2 regions of the Lysinibacillus sp. NPDC056232 genome follow, and region 2 is predicted to be linked to the other one. Evidence: riboswitches for the same ligand, from Rfam matches in the RefSeq annotation. Region 2 holds a riboswitch; the other holds the start of a gene.
The links. A riboswitch is a leader RNA that binds a small molecule or an ion and turns the genes downstream of it on or off. The one in region 2 is predicted to bind cobalamin.
Positions count from the first base shown of each region.

Region 1: it holds a riboswitch for cobalamin, as region 2 does, so the genes downstream of both, ACFCYJ_RS12570 (ribonucleotide reductase N-terminal alpha domain-containing protein) here and ACFCYJ_RS06740 (hypothetical protein) in region 2, are expected to answer to the same signal.

Region 1 is NZ_JBHJTF010000014.1:43,412-51,734, forward strand. It holds gene ACFCYJ_RS12520 (pyridoxal phosphate-dependent aminotransferase) at 1-782, shown strand, start outside; gene ACFCYJ_RS12525 (histidine phosphatase family protein) at 794-1,399, shown strand; gene ACFCYJ_RS12530 (bifunctional adenosylcobinamide kinase/adenosylcobinamide-phosphate guanylyltransferase) at 1,412-1,987, shown strand; gene cobS (adenosylcobinamide-GDP ribazoletransferase) at 2,027-2,803, shown strand; gene ACFCYJ_RS12540 (histidine phosphatase family protein) at 2,776-3,375, shown strand; gene ACFCYJ_RS12545 (bifunctional adenosylcobinamide kinase/adenosylcobinamide-phosphate guanylyltransferase) at 3,324-3,716, shown strand; gene ACFCYJ_RS12550 (hypothetical protein) at 3,748-3,945, opposite strand; gene ACFCYJ_RS12555 (hypothetical protein) at 3,932-4,072, shown strand; gene ACFCYJ_RS12560 (ECF transporter S component) at 4,108-4,602, shown strand; gene ACFCYJ_RS12565 (hypothetical protein) at 4,599-5,282, shown strand; cobalamin riboswitch at 5,392-5,577, shown strand; partial or broken gene ACFCYJ_RS12570 (ribonucleotide reductase N-terminal alpha domain-containing protein) at 5,740-7,041, shown strand; partial or broken gene ACFCYJ_RS12575 (ribonucleoside-diphosphate reductase subunit alpha) at 7,383-8,294, shown strand; gene ACFCYJ_RS12580 (ribonucleotide-diphosphate reductase subunit beta) at 8,308-8,323, shown strand, end outside.
Region 2 is NZ_JBHJTF010000006.1:63,354-71,676, reverse strand. It holds gene ACFCYJ_RS06745 (helical backbone metal receptor) at 175-1,137, opposite strand; gene ACFCYJ_RS06740 (hypothetical protein) at 1,139-1,681, opposite strand; cobalamin riboswitch at 1,881-2,082, opposite strand; gene ACFCYJ_RS06735 (hypothetical protein) at 2,335-2,883, opposite strand; gene ACFCYJ_RS06730 (C40 family peptidase) at 3,519-4,751, opposite strand; gene ACFCYJ_RS06725 (ABC1 kinase family protein) at 5,109-7,097, opposite strand; gene ACFCYJ_RS06720 (FAD-dependent oxidoreductase) at 7,467-8,323, shown strand, end outside.

The DNA of each region.
Region 1 (8,323 bases), on a different contig from region 2:
TTATTATCGTACATCCTACTTTTTCAGAATATGAACGAACATTAACAGCAGTAGGCGCTGAAATTGTGCCGATTATTGTTGAGGATATTGTTCACTACACATTGCCGTTGGAGCGTCTGAAGCGTGAAATGGTGAACGCAGATGCTTTATATATTTGTACTCCGAACAATCCGACGGGAGTGCTGCCAAAGAAAGAAGAGCTTCTCGAATTAATCTCTCACGGTGCAAAGGTCAATTGTGAGCTTGTCATTGATGAGGCATTTATTGACTGGGTAGATGAAGCCTATTCATTAATCCAGCATGTGGCAGAAAATCCTCATCTGATCATCGTTCGTTCGATGACAAAAATGTATGCGATTCCAGGATTACGCCTAGGCTATTTAGTGGCGAGCCCAGTAGTTGTTGCTGATCTAAAGTCTATCCTACCGCATTGGAACTTGAATGCCTTTGCCCTCGTTATCGGTACAGGCTGTTTAGATGAGCATGTATATTGTGAGCAAGCTATTGCCTATGCTAAAAATCAACGGGAAGCGCTGCAGAGCTATTTACAAGAAAATGGTTGTCAGGTGACAAATAGTGTAACGAATTATGTATGTTTTGCATTACCGAAAAATCAGCAAGCAGATACATTTTTTACATATTGTTTATCAAAAGGCGTCGTGCTGCGGCATACAAAAAACTTTATGGGCTTAAATGGTGAATGGTTCCGTATTGGGATTAAAGATATTGTAGCCATGACGTATTTACAGAATTGTTTACAGGCGTGGTTTAACGCAAATTAGGGGTGACAAAGGTGACGACTTTTTATTTAATAAGACATGGTGAAACGATGTGGAATAAAGAGCAGCGACTACAGGGATGGCTAGATTCGCCGTTATCCGAAAAGGGCATTTTACATGCAGAAAAACTTCGAGATCATTTGAAAAATTGCTCTTTTACAGCGGCAATTAGCAGTTCAAGTGGTCGTGCTAAGGAAACCATGCAAATTCTTCTAGCTGATCAACTGCTTCCACTTTATTATGAGGATAATTTACGGGAGATTTTTTTAGGAGATTGGCAAGGGAAAACAGTCGAGGACATCATGACTTCTCATCCTGATTATGAATTATATACCGATAATCCTGGACAATTCGTCGCAACTCATACGGAAAGCTTTGGTACGGTAACAGAACGAGCGATGTTTACGTTAAAGAAAATTGCAGAAAAATATCCAGAGAATAATGTGTTAATTGTGTCCCACGCTGTAACGATTAAATGTATTATTAACGCTATTTTAGGGCGAAGCGTCGATCAGCTGTGGGCAGAGCCATTTATTCATGGTACAAGTGTAACGATTATTGAACAAGCCCGGCAACAATGGCTCGTTAAAGAAATCGGTAACATTCAACATTTACAATAGGAGGCGTAACCATTGCCACTAATTTTCATTACTGGGGGAGTACGCAGTGGTAAATCCCACTTTGCTGAAAAAGCGGCTGTTACTCACTATCAAACAGAGTTTATGCAAGCACAACGACTTATTTATATTGCTTCCGGTGTAGCGTTGGATCGTGAAATGGAGAAGCGGATCATACGACATCAGGCAGACAGACAAGCACAAAATATCGAGTGGCTGACGATAGAAGCACCTTATGCAATCGCAGATACCCTGTATAAACTGACCGATGGAGATGTCGTGTTATGGGACTGTGTTACGACATGGCTAACAAATGCGTTTTACGAGGGTTTTGACACAGGAACTCCATGTGTGGAGCAGCCCGGCTGTTTAGAAAAGAAGCTTGAGGTTTTAAAAAAGGCGGTAAGGACGTTACTTGAGAAAAGAGTGACGTTTTTTATCGTCTCGAACGAATTATTCGATGAGCCTCCATATACGAACGAGGAAGTAGAATTATACCGACAAATCCTTGGGGAATTACATCAATGGTTCGTGTCCATAGCAGATGAGGCGTATGAAATAAACTATGGTGTCGTAAAGAAATGGAAATAATGAATGACGCTTTGAAAATAAAAAGAAGGTGGCAAGACGATGAAAAATTTCTGGCATAGCATACAACTTGCATTTCAATTTTTTACAGTTTTGCCGGTACATAAAGAAATTCCTTTAACGAAGGCAACGATTACAGGGATGTTCGCCTTTTTACCGTGGATAGGGGCACTCATGGGTACCGTAGTGGCAGCGGTGATCTATGGTTTAACGGAATGGACGGCAAGCAGTGAGGTCTTGCTTTCTTTTGTGATTATCGCATTATTTGCCTTATTTACTGGTGGTTTACATTTAGACGGTTTTATTGATATGGGGGATGCGTATTTTTCCTACCGAGATCGTGAGAAGCGGCTTGAAATTTTAGATGATCCACGTGTTGGTGCATTTGGTGTGCTTTCAGTGCTATTTTTAGTCCTTGGTAAATTTGTCATACTTCACGAATTATTCGTACAGCATAAGTTAGCACTGTGGATGCTTGTGTTTATTCCGTTATGTACACGAGTAGGTATGAGCTTTTATTTTATGTCACTCAAGTGCTCAAAGGAAAAGGGGCTTGCCTACTTTTTTAAAACACATATTAAGCCGGGTTTACTTATTTGCTTTATGTTTTTAACATTAGTTGTAGCATACAGTAGCTTGTTGTTTGTAACGGGCTTCACACTGGTTCCATTCGTGTTGATGGCTGTATTAGCGATTGCCTTTTTAGTCTTTCGGCAATTTACTGTGCGCAACTTTGGTGGTGTTTCGGGAGATTTACTCGGGGCATCAATTGAAGGAATGGAGGTTGTACTGTGGGTGACGTTGTTACTGTGCACTTAATGAGACATGCACCAACAAAGGAAAATTTGGAGAAGCGTTATATCGGCTGGACAGATTCTTCATTAGCTGATGCATCTTTACTTACTATTGTAGATCAAGATGTCACGAAGGTGTATGGTAGTGATTTACTGCGCTGTAGGGAAACAGCTGCCCATTATTTTCCGAATGCAACATACGTGTCTGATAGGAGATTTCGAGAGTCGAATTTCGGAGATTTTGAAGGGCTCACATATGAGGACTTACAATCCAATCGTCGTTATTGTGCATGGTTAGATGATCCTGTACAGTCACCGCCTCCAAGGGGAGAAGGCTTTGATGTCTTTTGTGCACGTGTTAAGGAAGGGTTCACAGTATTACCAAAAGGGGAGGATGTTTATCATCTCGTTGTCCATGGTGGCGTAATTCGAGCACTTCTCGTAGCCTTTGCACCGACTGAGCAACCTTTTTGGTCCTATCAAACACCGCATGATAAAATGTTTTCTTTAACGTTTACAAGAAAGGCTTGGGAGGAGGGAGCAAGATGCATGTCTTTATCGGAGGAGCCTATAGTGGAAAAACCGACTATGTTATGAAATTACTTGCAGGTCAAAACGTTGAGCTAGTGGATGGCACTCTACCTGATAGCACTCCAACCTGTGATGTACTAGTTATTAAAAACATAGAGAAGTGGCTCGTAACACAAGATCTTGAGGATGATGAGCCCCTTGTCAGAAATATTTTGACAAGACTAAAGACACTTGAAGAAAATTGTGCTTTGTATATAATAGTGACCGATATGGGACGTGGCGTTGTTCCAATGGAAAAACAGGCACGATTGTTGCGTGATACATGTGGGCGTTTGTACCAGGCATTATTTGCTGAAGCCGAACAAGTCGTACGCATTTGGTACGGCATTGGGGAACAAATCAAATGATATAGATTTGAAAAATTTAGAAGGCTTTTCATTAAAAATGTTTGGGTTGATGATTGTTAAAACCTACGCTATGTATATAAGTTGATTGGAGTGGAGGCTGGGTGACTCCTTGGGAATCAGCTATAGAGGAACGAAGGCTAAAACCATCACGTCCTGTGATAACGCCTTCGTGACCAACCTCGTGTTGGCCCGAGACCCTGGAGCGAGCAAAACGAGTGAAGCGGCTCATCGGACGCCCCCAGGAAGCTTTGCTCTGTGCGAAAGCGAAGCGACAGCAATTGTTTTATCTGTGCGAAAGCGAAGCGACAGCAACAACAAAGCACCCAGCCGGAACGGAAATCAACCACAAGTTATAATGTATAGCCAAATATTATAGGAAAGAGGAAATAGGATGGATCGACAAAGATTAATGAAATTGACGCTCACTGCCATGGTAGCAGCAATTTGTGCAGTGGGTGCAGTCATTAAAATTCCAACATTTATTTCAACTGCAGCGCTTGATTCTGCACCTGCATTGTTGAGCGTTGTATTTTTATCTCCAGTATTAGCTGGGGTTGCGGGAGTCATTGGGCATTTTATCTCAGCCTTAACTACTGGCTTCCCTCTAGGGCCACTACATATTATTATCGCGGTAGAAATGTTTATTGTTGTATGGATCTTTGGGGTAATGCATAAAAAAGGAATGCATTTCTGGAAATGGCCTGTGGCACTTATATTAAATGGCGTTGTGGCACCTTTACCATTTTACTTTATCATTAGTCCGGCATTTTACTGGGCGTCACTGACTAGTCTTCCATTGGCAACACTCGTAAATCTGGTGATCGTTGCAATTGTGATGCCAATTCTCTCTAAGGTGTTTGTGCGTAAGGAAGGTCGAGTACATTGAGAAATGCAATAAAAATAGGTGAGCTGTTTGCTACAACAGATAATGCCGCAGCAATTGGCGAAAAACCACAAGATGTTGTGTCTGCCCCAGACAAACTAACGGCATACTTAACGGCGCGTGTTACTTTTTTAGAGCAGCTTGCTGCAAATGCTTTACCAAGACATATTTTACTTGCTAATTTTTCAGGGGATGCTGCATGGTCTCGTTATATTGCAGGCATTCAGCAGGTTTTTGATGAGGTGAGTCTTATTTGTCCGCCAATAGACGGTAGCACAGAGTCCAATATGCCGACTTTACAATCAGGTTTGTCTATAACGATGCTTGGTGAGCAGCAGAAACGCACAGTAACTAAGTATGAGCAGCTAAGTTGGTACACATATGGGATGCCGCTTGTAGGCAATGAAATCCTTGCACAGCCTGAAAATGTCGCACAGCTACAACCTATTTTTCAAGCGTGGAAAGAGGGAATCGTGCAGCAAGTCTGGCCAGTTGGATCAAAAGGTCTGCAAGCAGAATTTACCCGACTTTTTGGCGAGCAACAAGTCAAAAGTTCATTAGATGTTGAGAAAACGGCTGGTCCATGTGCAGTAGTTTTGCTAGGAATACAGCTAGAAAAAGAGCAGCTAGCACAAAAATATTTTCCTGGAAATTTTGAAAAACTACGTAAAACTGCATTGTAATTGGGCTTGCTTCGAGAAAAAGTAGCACATTATAACTTGCAAGGGGCAAAACGCCTATTGCAACAATAAACACAATATGTTAGATTTGTTTAGGAGTTAAAACACTATATATAGTATTTGGACGAGCGGTACCAATGTGGTTTAAAAGGGAATTCGGAAAAGAGTCATCTTAGGCCGAAGCTGTCCCCGCAACTGTAAGTGCTGACAAATGATGACTAGCCACTGTGAAGAACGGGAAGGCCATCATTTGGAGGAAGCATGAGCCAGGAGACCTGCCGAGTTGTTCAAGACAGCAACACATTCTTCGGGGATTGAGAAGTGGAGGCGAGAGATTTGTCCACTTCTTAGTGTGCATGTCCTTCATTTCCATTTCCGATTTTACAGCGATCACGTAACCGATAGATGTTGCGTGATCGCTTTTTGTGTTGCTGGAGAAAGAAAGGGAGAGAATGTATACATGACAATTCAAATCGAACAGCAAATTGCTAAGCTCAAGAAAAGTTATACGGAGGATGAACTTGAAAGTTTTGTAAGGTTATCGGATCGTTGGCTACGAAAAAACGACAATGCCACATTTGAAGCATGGGCGGATGCGATGATTTTACAAACGCTTAGCTTAATTGATGAGGAGGAGCCATACTGGACATTTGTCGCAGCTCAAATTTATTTAGAAAAACTATATGATCAATTTGCAACGCGTCGTGGTGTCTCAGTGAAAGATGTTTATAAGGTTTTCCCAGAACATTTAGCAGACTATACAGAAGCTGGTTTGTATCATGAAAGTTTAACAACAAAGTATAGTGAGCAGGAGCTTCAGGAACTCGCTTCTTATCTAGAATCAAGTCGTGATGAGTTGTTTACGTATATTGGTTTAAAAACATTAATGGACCGCTATGTAGTCCGTGATTACACGAAAACACCAGTGGAGCTACCGCAGGAACGATGGATGGTCATTGCAATGACTCTTATGCAGGATGAGACAGAAAATCGTTTAGAAAAAGTACATGAATCTTACTGGGCAATGAGTAATTTATATATGACTGTTGCCACACCAACATTATCGAATGCAGGTAAAACGCATGGTCAGTTATCTAGCTGCTTTATCGATACAGTAGATGATAGTTTACAAAGTATTTATGATACGAATACAGATGTCGCAACATTATCGAAGTACGGCGGTGGTATTGGTGTTTATATGGGCAAAATTCGTAGCCGAGGCTCATCGATTAAAGGCTTTAAAGGTGCATCAAGTGGTGTTTTACCATGGATTAAACAACTTAATAATACGGCGGTTTCAGTCGATCAGCTAGGTCAACGACAAGGAGCTATTGCTGTCTATCTAGATGTTTGGCATAAAGACGTCTTTACGTTTTTAGATTTACGCTTAAACAATGGGGATGAGCGTTTACGTGCTCATGATATTTTCACAGGGCTATGCTTACCGGATTTATTTATGGAAACGGTAGAAGAGCGCGGGGAATGGCATTTATTTGACCCACATGAAGTGCGAGAAGTTATGGGCTTTTCACTAGAGGATTACTACGATGAGAAAAAGGGTGACGGTTCTTTCCGTACTAAATATGAGGAATGTATCGCGAATCCATTGTTAAGTCGTGAAGTCGTTCCAGCCATTGATATTATGAAGCGTATTATGCGCTCACAGCTTGAAACAGGCGTACCGTTTATGTTCTATCGAGATGAAGTCAATCGCATGAATCCGAATAAGCATGAAGGGATGGTTTACTCAAGTAATTTGTGTTAATAGTAGCACCTTCAATCAGAAATGGTTGTCGAAAACTCCGTTAAACGGGGAAAGTCACAATGTGATAACCCACCGTGCTAAATCTTTTGATTTAAATATATTAATCAAAAGTAAAAGCCTAACGACTATCGAAAGCATAGCTCATTGAAAAATATGAGTGAAGAAGCGAGTAGAGTACCCCTCAAGCGAGGCCCTATAAAATGGGATAATTCATAAAGGGAAAAGCGGAGCATCCTACAGGTAGAGCTGAGGATGATGATATAGTCTCCTCTGTATAGTGATATACAGCAGTTCATAAGAGAACGGATTAGGTTTAGCGAACCTAGTTGAAGAAAAGGACAGAAATATTCCAAAACATGTCAGCTACTGAATTCGAATCTATTACCCTAGAAGATGACGTTATCGTAACACGTCGCAAACCTGGAGATTTCGTTGTATGTAACTTATCATCTATCAATTTAGGCCGAGCAGTTCCGGCTGGTGTTCTAGAACGATTGATCCCGGTTCAAGTACGTATGCTAGATAACGTTATCGCTCTCAATACAATTCCAGTAAAACAAGCAGAGCGTACGAACTTACGTTACCGTGGTATTGGGCTTGGCACATTTGGCTGGCACCATTTATTAGCTTTGAAAGAAATTCAATGGGAGTCTGAGGAAGCTGTAGAATTTGCGGACAAGCTATATGAGGAAATTGCTTATTTAACGATTCGTGCTTCGAACAATTTGGCATGTGAAAAAGGGGCCTACCCATTATTTGAAGGCTCGGATTGGCATACGGGTGCGTATTTTGACAAACGGGGCTATGACAGCAATAAATGGAACGCGTTACGCGCCGCGGTTGCTGAAAAAGGTATGCGTAACGGCTATGTAATGGCAGTTGCACCTAACTCATCAACATCCATTTTAGCGGGCAGTACGGCTACGATTGATCCGATCTTCCAAAAGAGTTATTCAGAGGAGAAGAAGGATTACAAAATTCCAGTAACAGTACCAGATCTATCACCTGTGACGACTTGGTATTATAAATCTGCTTATTTCATCGATCAAAATTGGACAATCAAGCAAAATGCTGCACGAGCACGTCATATCGACCAAGGCATTTCACTTAATTTATACGTTCAAAATACGATTAAGGCAAAAGATTTACTAGCATTGCATATGAATGCTTGGGCGAGCGGTGTGAAAACGACCTATTATGTGCGCTCAACGTCTGTAGAATTGCTAGAATGTGAGTCTTGCGCGAGCTAGGAGGAAGTTAACAATGACAACAATTACAA
Region 2 (8,323 bases):
CCCACACAAGCGGAGCAGTTATCCACTCTACCCGATCACTTTCCCACACAAGCGGAGCAGTTATCCACCTTTCCCGATTACTTTTTCATCCAAGCGTAGTAAGTCTCCTTCTTATCCATAAAAAAAGCTGCCCTTGATAAAGGACAGCTCCAAAATACTATTTTTCGATATAAACTATTTAAATGACTCAGGATATACCGCTTTTGCTATTAACTCAACAGCTTCACCAATACGTGGACCTGGACGGTTTGAAATATCAGTATCAATATAGTAAACAGCTTTATTTTGAATGGCCGTGATTGAATTCCATCCATCACGAGAAAGAATTTCTTCCGCTGAGTTTTTCACATTGTCTACTGTTGTTAAAATGACTTCTGGATTTTTCGCAATGACATCTTCCTCAGATACCTGTGCCCAGCTTTCAAGGTCAGCAAAAACGTTGTTCACATGTGCAGCATTTAAAATCTCTTGTTGGAATGTATCAGAACCAGCTGTATAGATGACTGGCTTTGGACTAATCTCTAAGTAGATATTTTTTTGTTTTTTCACATCTTTAACTTTTTCTTGGACTTCAACAATTTTAGCTTTAATATCTGCATTTAACTTGTCGCCTTTATCTTTGATTCCCATAACTGTTGCGATTTGTTCGATATCCCCATAGACATCATCAAATGATTTAGCTGATTGAATGGCAAATACTTTAATACCCGCATCTTCGAGACCTTTTAAAGCATTTAAATTTTCTTCATCGCCTCCTGTTGTATAGGCAATAACAACATCTGGCTTTAGGGCTAAAATACGCTCACTATTGAATATTGTAGAATTAGAAACGCGCTCAATTTTTTGTGCTTCTTCTGGGTACGTATCAAATTCTGTTGCACCAACGATATTATCGCCAACACCTAGAGCAAATAAAATTTCTGTATTACTCGGTTGTAAGGAAACAATAGTTTTAGGTACTGCAGCAAACTCTACTTCTACGCCACGGTCATCCTTAACTTTATAACTAGTTTTCTCAACTTGTTGATCTTCTTTAGAAGCAGTCTCTTTATTCGTATCTTCTTTCGCCCCACAGCCAACTAATACGAGGGCCAGCATCAGCACAGAAAGCCATTGTAGCTTAAACATTTTCTTCATTTCATTGATTCTCCTTTTTCTTTTTCATCGGGTATGACTTACTAATAAACGGTATTTCAGCAATACCAGCAATCTGATTCATATAGACAGCCATTACAAACAATACATTGGCTAGCAATCCTAAATAATCAAAGAGAATAGCTGGTACTTCGCGTTCTTCAGACACTTTGTGCAAAACGCGATAAGATTTTTTCGCTTCACTACGGCATAAATGTAATGCAGTAGACGCCTCTGTTCCTTGAGGTAATACAAAGTTTTGTATTTCATCCTTAACATGACTAACATAGAAATCATAGCGATCACTTAGCCAAGTCAAATCATCTTCGGTTACTGCTAATTTACCTCGGACTGAGCCATTTACATGGTAAGCCATTGGCAAAATGGCTAGCAAATCATCTGCTACTACCTCTACCGTTTCTTTTTTCACCGCCGCCATTGCTACACCAATATGTGTTGTTAGGCTATCCGTTCGAATTTCAAAATCTACTGTCGATGCCTTTTCACGCATAAATGGATAACAAGAATAACGTGCATCTTTTTTCAAATCTAAGTCCCCGCTTTCCTTCGTGAAAAATTCTTACTTTATTAACACCTCGGCTTACATTAGGTGAATTATAAGTGTACATAAAAAAAACGTTGTTCCCACTTCTATGGAAACAACGAAAAATAACATAAATAGTGTCGCCTAGATACGACATAGCCTATGTATTTGCCGCATATTCTCCTAGCTTCCGAAGAGTTATCTATACGTTCAAACAAAGGTCGGTCTCCTGGCTTGTACAGTTCATTCAATCACGTTGTGAGTCATAAAAAACCTTCCCATCGAATAATTCGACAGTGGTATATCTTTATGATTCCTGTACTTACAGTTGCGGAAACAGCTTCGGTTTTTCACCGAATTCCCGATTATGCTATAGTTCAGCACCCTTATTCTGCAAGAATTATTCACTTGTAATGCAGTTTAACATAGATTGATAGGAAAAAATAGCTGTGGAATTTAGAATAAACAAATGACGATGGATAAAAATCATGCAGGTATTACCTTATGCACACGGATATATTCACTGCCCTCATGGGTATTCATCCTGCTCGTGCAGATATTTGTTATGCTTCATAGAGTAAAGCATTTTATTTTTTAATACGTTATAAAAACGATCTCTTAACGAGAGAATTTGCGGAAAATTAGCCAAATAACTTTTACCGGATGGCAGTCTTATATTTCTTTTTGGATTTAACATCTTTCTCTTCCTCAATTAAACGCTGTGCAATGTCTAGTAGTTTTGGGTCATTCGTTGCATCGAATAGCTTTTTAAAGGATACAATAATATCATAGCGTATTAATGTCGGATGCTTTTCGTCTAAACATGTTTGATACCTTTTAGCCAAATATGATACGACTAAATCTCTTTGTACCTGCCCTGCTAAGCCTATTTTCCAAATTGCCTGTAAAGTATGCCTCGCAGTTACTGTTTCTTCATCATACGTTACTGCCCAAACCTTTAAGAAGTCCTCTAATACTCTTTCTTCAGGATCACTTTTTGCTGCCAATGCGCATAAAAATTGTGCAGCACTTGCACGCACATGGCCATTTTTGTATGTAAGTGTCTGAACAAGTTGTTCCCAAACTGAATATGTCCAATCAACTGGTTCCTGCATAATTTTCAATAATTCTTCGTATGATTTGTATTGAATATCACGGTCACGCTCTGTTAAATTACTAAAAAGTTGCAAAATCTCTTTTTCCATGATTCATCCCTACCTTTATTGTTTCAGAACGAAAAAAAATAATGCACTTGTAAGTGTTTTCTCATTTCCCATCATTCGTTACTTTGCTACTACAAAATAAAAGTCTCAAATAATTATAATTTCAAAGCAAGATCCCTAATTGTATATTTCAAAATTATCAGAAGTGAGGTTCAATATGCAAGGAATCCTTTCTTTTAGCTGTATGAAGACATACTTTACTTGTTAGCTTTTTTTATTGGAGGTATCACACACTTATTAGCCTTCGATTTAATACAAGTAAAATACGCAATAACGATGACAATCATAATATGAATAATTGATGTAATTGCTTTTCTCGGCTCCACTATCATTTTTGTAACCGGGACTATAGTAGTAAATATATCTACTTATGTAAATTTATTCATCTTAGAAGTTATTTTACTCATTATTGGTCGAGTAGTCGAGCCTAAATTAATGGATAACCACATCTGTTTGCCTGATAGGTTTACTCATAGGATCTTAGCTATATTTTAATCAGATGGTTTTTAAGGTTAATCTCCAATACCGTCAAATAATAAAAAAGGCTATCTTTGTAATTTCTTTTACAAAGATAACCTTTTTGCTAATTTAAATCGTCTATATAATAGTAAGGCTTATTAAATACGACCGAAGCCTACTAGATATTGATTCCACCAATCAAGTGATTCAATGACAACACCTTTATTTTGAGCATCAATCATCGTGTTGTTTCCTAAGTAAATACCTACATGCGCTATACCTGAACCATAGCTGAAGAATACTAGGTCGCCTACACGTGCTTCGCTTGCTGAAATACGTTGTGTTGCTAAATATTGTTGTGATGCTGTACGTGGTAAAGATACGCCTGCTTGTTTGTAAGACCATTGCACAAGACCAGAACAGTCGAATCCTGTCGATGGGTTACTACCGCCCCAAACATAGCTACGACCCAGGAATTGCTTCGCAGTTGAAATAGCATCACCTGAAGATGCAGTGCCTGATCCAGAACCAACAACGACTTTTTGTGGTGATTTTACATTGTTAGCTTTGCTACTATTGTTAGCGTTGCTATTGCTGTTGCTATTATCGTTAGTGTTAGTGTTAGTGTCACTGTTATTGTTATTATTGTTGTTTGTTGCTTGTACAACTGGAGTAGCTGCTTGAAGTGCACGTAAACGAGCTGCCTCTTCCTCTGCTGCTTTACGTTCTGCTTCTAAACGCTCTTCTTCTTGCTTCGTTGCAATTTGTGCCTTTAATGCAAGAGATTTCGCTTCATTTTCAGCTTTTTTTACTTCCATTTCGCTTTCCTTTTGTTGAAGCTCTTGGAATTGCTTTTGAAGCTCTTTTTGTTTTTCATCTAATGTTGCTTTTTGTTTCTCTAAGTTAGCCTTATCCGCTTCTTGTTGATCTACTAATTCTTGGTCAGCATCCATTAATGTTTTTACCGCTACGACACGGTCCATTAAATCTGCAAAGCTTTTTGATTCAAGAACAGCATTTAAATAAATGCCCACAGTATTATCTTGAGCTTGGTATGCAGCCATACGATCACTTAAAATCGCTGAACGTTGCTCAATACGTTTTTTAGTATCTACAATATTTGCATCAACTTCTTTAATATCTGCTTGTACTTTGTTAAATACTTTTACTTTTTCATCGATCTCTTTTTGTAGTTTAGTTAATTCTTCTTGTAGCTTTTTAACCTCTGTATCTATTTTAGCTTTCTTATCCATCATTTGTTGAGATGTTTCTTCTGCGTGCACTACGGTTGGTTGAACTGTATTAAATAATAAGCCGCCAGCTAGTGCTAATGCTAGCACCATCGACTTACGCCATTTATTGCGCTTACCCACGTTATTCTTCCCCTTCACTAGTCAATTTCGTCCTTAGAATTTTAATGTAATCATTGGAACGATTCTTTTATTTAATCTTATATTTTATTAGCCTTTTAAAGTCTAGCACTATTAGCATAACTTTTATACTATTTCGCGCCTTTTTAATGGTTTAGTAAAACTCGCAACATTCTTGTAATATTCATGTAAATTCTAATAAATTCTACAAAATTACGTTTTATTCTACATATCAACGATTATAACTACTTTACCAACAGACCCACTCTTTGTTTTGTAATGTTTTTGTAATATTTCTAGAGAACATTTTTAATATAAAAAAAGGTAAGGGAACATTTCCCCTACCTATAAATAATGTGTATCCATAAACAAGCGCTTCTATTGCTTCATAGAACGCAACGCTTGGATAGAAAGACGTACTAAAAGAATGGCACACAAAAATAATCCTAAGTATGCGGCTGTATTTAAGTAAACAGCGTACGTGTCATGAATAAATTGTGAGATTGCTAAAAGTGCTACAGAAATAATGCCAAAGGTAATACCAACGAGGAGCAAGACGAAACGGGAAAACAGATTGGTAATAAAACGAGCATTATCCTCATCCGAAAAAACATCGTGATGTAAGATAATTTTCCCACTCTCTATCCGTTGAATAAGTTGGTCAACTCGTCTTGGCATTTTGCGCAATGTCGGAATAAGCATAGATAATTCTTCTTGTAAACGTTCCTTTGTTGCCATCGGTTCTTTAAATGGCTTCAGGAAGGATGCTCGCATATATGCGGATGAAAAATCTTTCGCTTCTGTAAAAATATCAAATCTTGGGTCAATTACCCGTAATGTGCCATCCAATGTTACTAAGGAACGCAGCGCTAAACCTACTGCGGGATAGAAAGCAAGACCGAAATCACGAACAACTGTAAATAACGCATGTATCAATTCCTCTGTTGGAATCCGATCCACGTAAGAGATTTTCAAGAGAATTTGATCAATGGCTTGCTCCATCTTTGCACGGTCTGCATGATCAGCATTTTCAACCAATAGTGTTAAGCCGTCATATAAAATACTTGAATCATTTAGCTGAATCCCCATTAAAAATAGCTTTAAGCCCTCTTGTTGAGTAGCTCCCAAACGGCCAACAGCTCCAAAATCAAGCAGTATCGGTGTGCCATCCGTCTCATCAATATGAATATTTCCTGGATGCGGATCTGCATGAAAGATACCTGAAAGAAGCATCTGCTCAAAGAAGGAATATAAAACAGTCCGCGCAAACAGCTTACGATCACATTCTACTCGGTTAAATTCAGCAGCAGCATTAGCAACACTTTTCCCCCGTACATATTCCATGACAATAACATTTTCATTATAATATTCTGTATAGATTTTAGGAATCCTCACCTTATATTCGCTTTTGGCAAGAGCATTTGTCACCTGCAATGTATTACGAGCCTCAATATCTAAATGAATTTCCTCGCGTAACCCATCTGCAAATCCTTTAGCAAGCTCTCGAAAACCAAGTGACTCAGCCCATGTAGATTTATTAGAAAGCCAATTAGCAAATTCCTCTAAAATTTCAAGATCGTCTCGCATGAATCCCTTCACTTCTGGACGCAGTATCTTCACCACGACTTCGTCAAAATTTTTCAATCGTGCCTTATGAACTTGTCCAATAGATGCTGCCGCAATAGGTTCCATTTGAAAGCTTGCAAAAATTTCATTCAAAGGCTTCGGAAGTGAATCTTCTAAAATTTGCGTTACCTGCTCTGACGGTAGAGGCTTCACACTATCCTGTAGCCTCTCTAACTCGTCAATAAAGGTAGGCGAAAATAGTTCCTTACGTGTAGAAAGTACCTGACCAAATTTAATAAATATCCCACCACATTGCTCCAAAGTTACCCTTAAAGCAACGGCAAGCTCCTTTTCATTTTCTCGTTGTCTTGCGTATTTGATTGTTTGAACAACGCCATTTGTTACAGCTATTTTAAACACCTGACGTAAGCGCTTTTGTTGTCGCCAGTAGCTACGAATACGCAAGAATAAATTCTTTTTCCCATTTCGACCATCTCTAGCTGTAATACCACTTGAATCGAAAAGCTCAAAAACAAGATAGAGCAGCATCGAAATGAGTAGCATGCTACCAATCCAAATAAGTGTACTGACCTCTGTCACGGTTTGCATCATCGGTTCATATAAAAAATCTGTATGGCGTAAATAGGTATACCAATAAACAAAGGACGTTAGCGTCACACTAATGACTACAGAAAGAACCCTACGCATAAAATTAATGTTTGAACCAATTAATCGACCACTGACAAAATAAATAAGCCCTGATACAACAATGATTTGGATTAAAAATTTCAAAAAAATCAACAGCGTCACCTCCGATGCTACTTCCTAATATTGCTAGTATAACAAATCTAAGGCTCATCATCCTAACGCGGGTTCATTTCCGTCCCGACTGTCATCCCCAATTTTAGTGATAACCAAATCTGGGTACTTAATTTCTTTTACTCCTAGGTTTATCCCCAAAATTTTGTCTATTTGTTTACTTTTTTAGTATTTATCCACTTACAACGATTTTTAATCAGTAATTTTTGTTGATAAAATACCTAACAGGGTATATCATCTATTTAAATCAATAGTTATCCACAATTTTATTCATTGTTAACGCCAGAAAACTTTTGATTTATACACAACATACCCCTGTATGTATACTACAAGAAAAGGATGTGCTTACACATGAGTAAAAAATTTTTAGTAGTTGGTGGTGTCGCAGGTGGTGCCTCGACCGCTGCGCGTATTCGTCGCCTCGATGAACAGGCTGAGATTATAATGTTTGAAAAAGGACCGAACGTTTCATTCTCAAATTGCTCTTTACCATTTCACCTAAGTGGAATTGTTGATAACAGCGACAAATTAATCTTAATGACACCACAAGCCTTTCAATCAAAATACAAAATTAAAGCTCGTGTTAATCAAGAAGTTTTACATATTAATCGAAAAGAAAAAAGCATTACTGTAAAGGATTTAACTACCGGCACTGAGTATGCAGAAAGCTACGATACGTTAGTGTTATCTCCTGGTGCGGGTCCAATTGTTCCAAACTTGGATGGCGTTCATTCTTCACACGTTTTTACTGTTCGTAATGTCGTGGATATAGACCGTTTAAATCGTTATATCCAGAGCGATGACATACAGGATATTGCTGTCATCGGTGGCGGATTTATAGGTGTCGAGGTTGCAGAAAATTTACAGCTTGCCGGTTTTAATGTCTCACTCGTTGAATTTAGTCAACAAATCATGATGCCCTTTGATTATGATATGGCACAAATATTACACAAAGAAATGATGGATAAAGGAATTAATGTCATCGTCAATGATGGTCTAGCTAAGGTTACAGCAGATTATGTAAAATTGAGTTCCGGTAAACAATTGAAAGCACAGGCTGTCGTATTAGCTATCGGCGTTCGTCCCGAAACCTCTTTAGCGAATGAAGCCGGACTGGCAATAGGTGAACTCGGCGGCATTCAAGTTGATGCTAATTATGTAACATCCGATCCTTCTATTTACGCTGTGGGCGATGCTATAGAAGTATT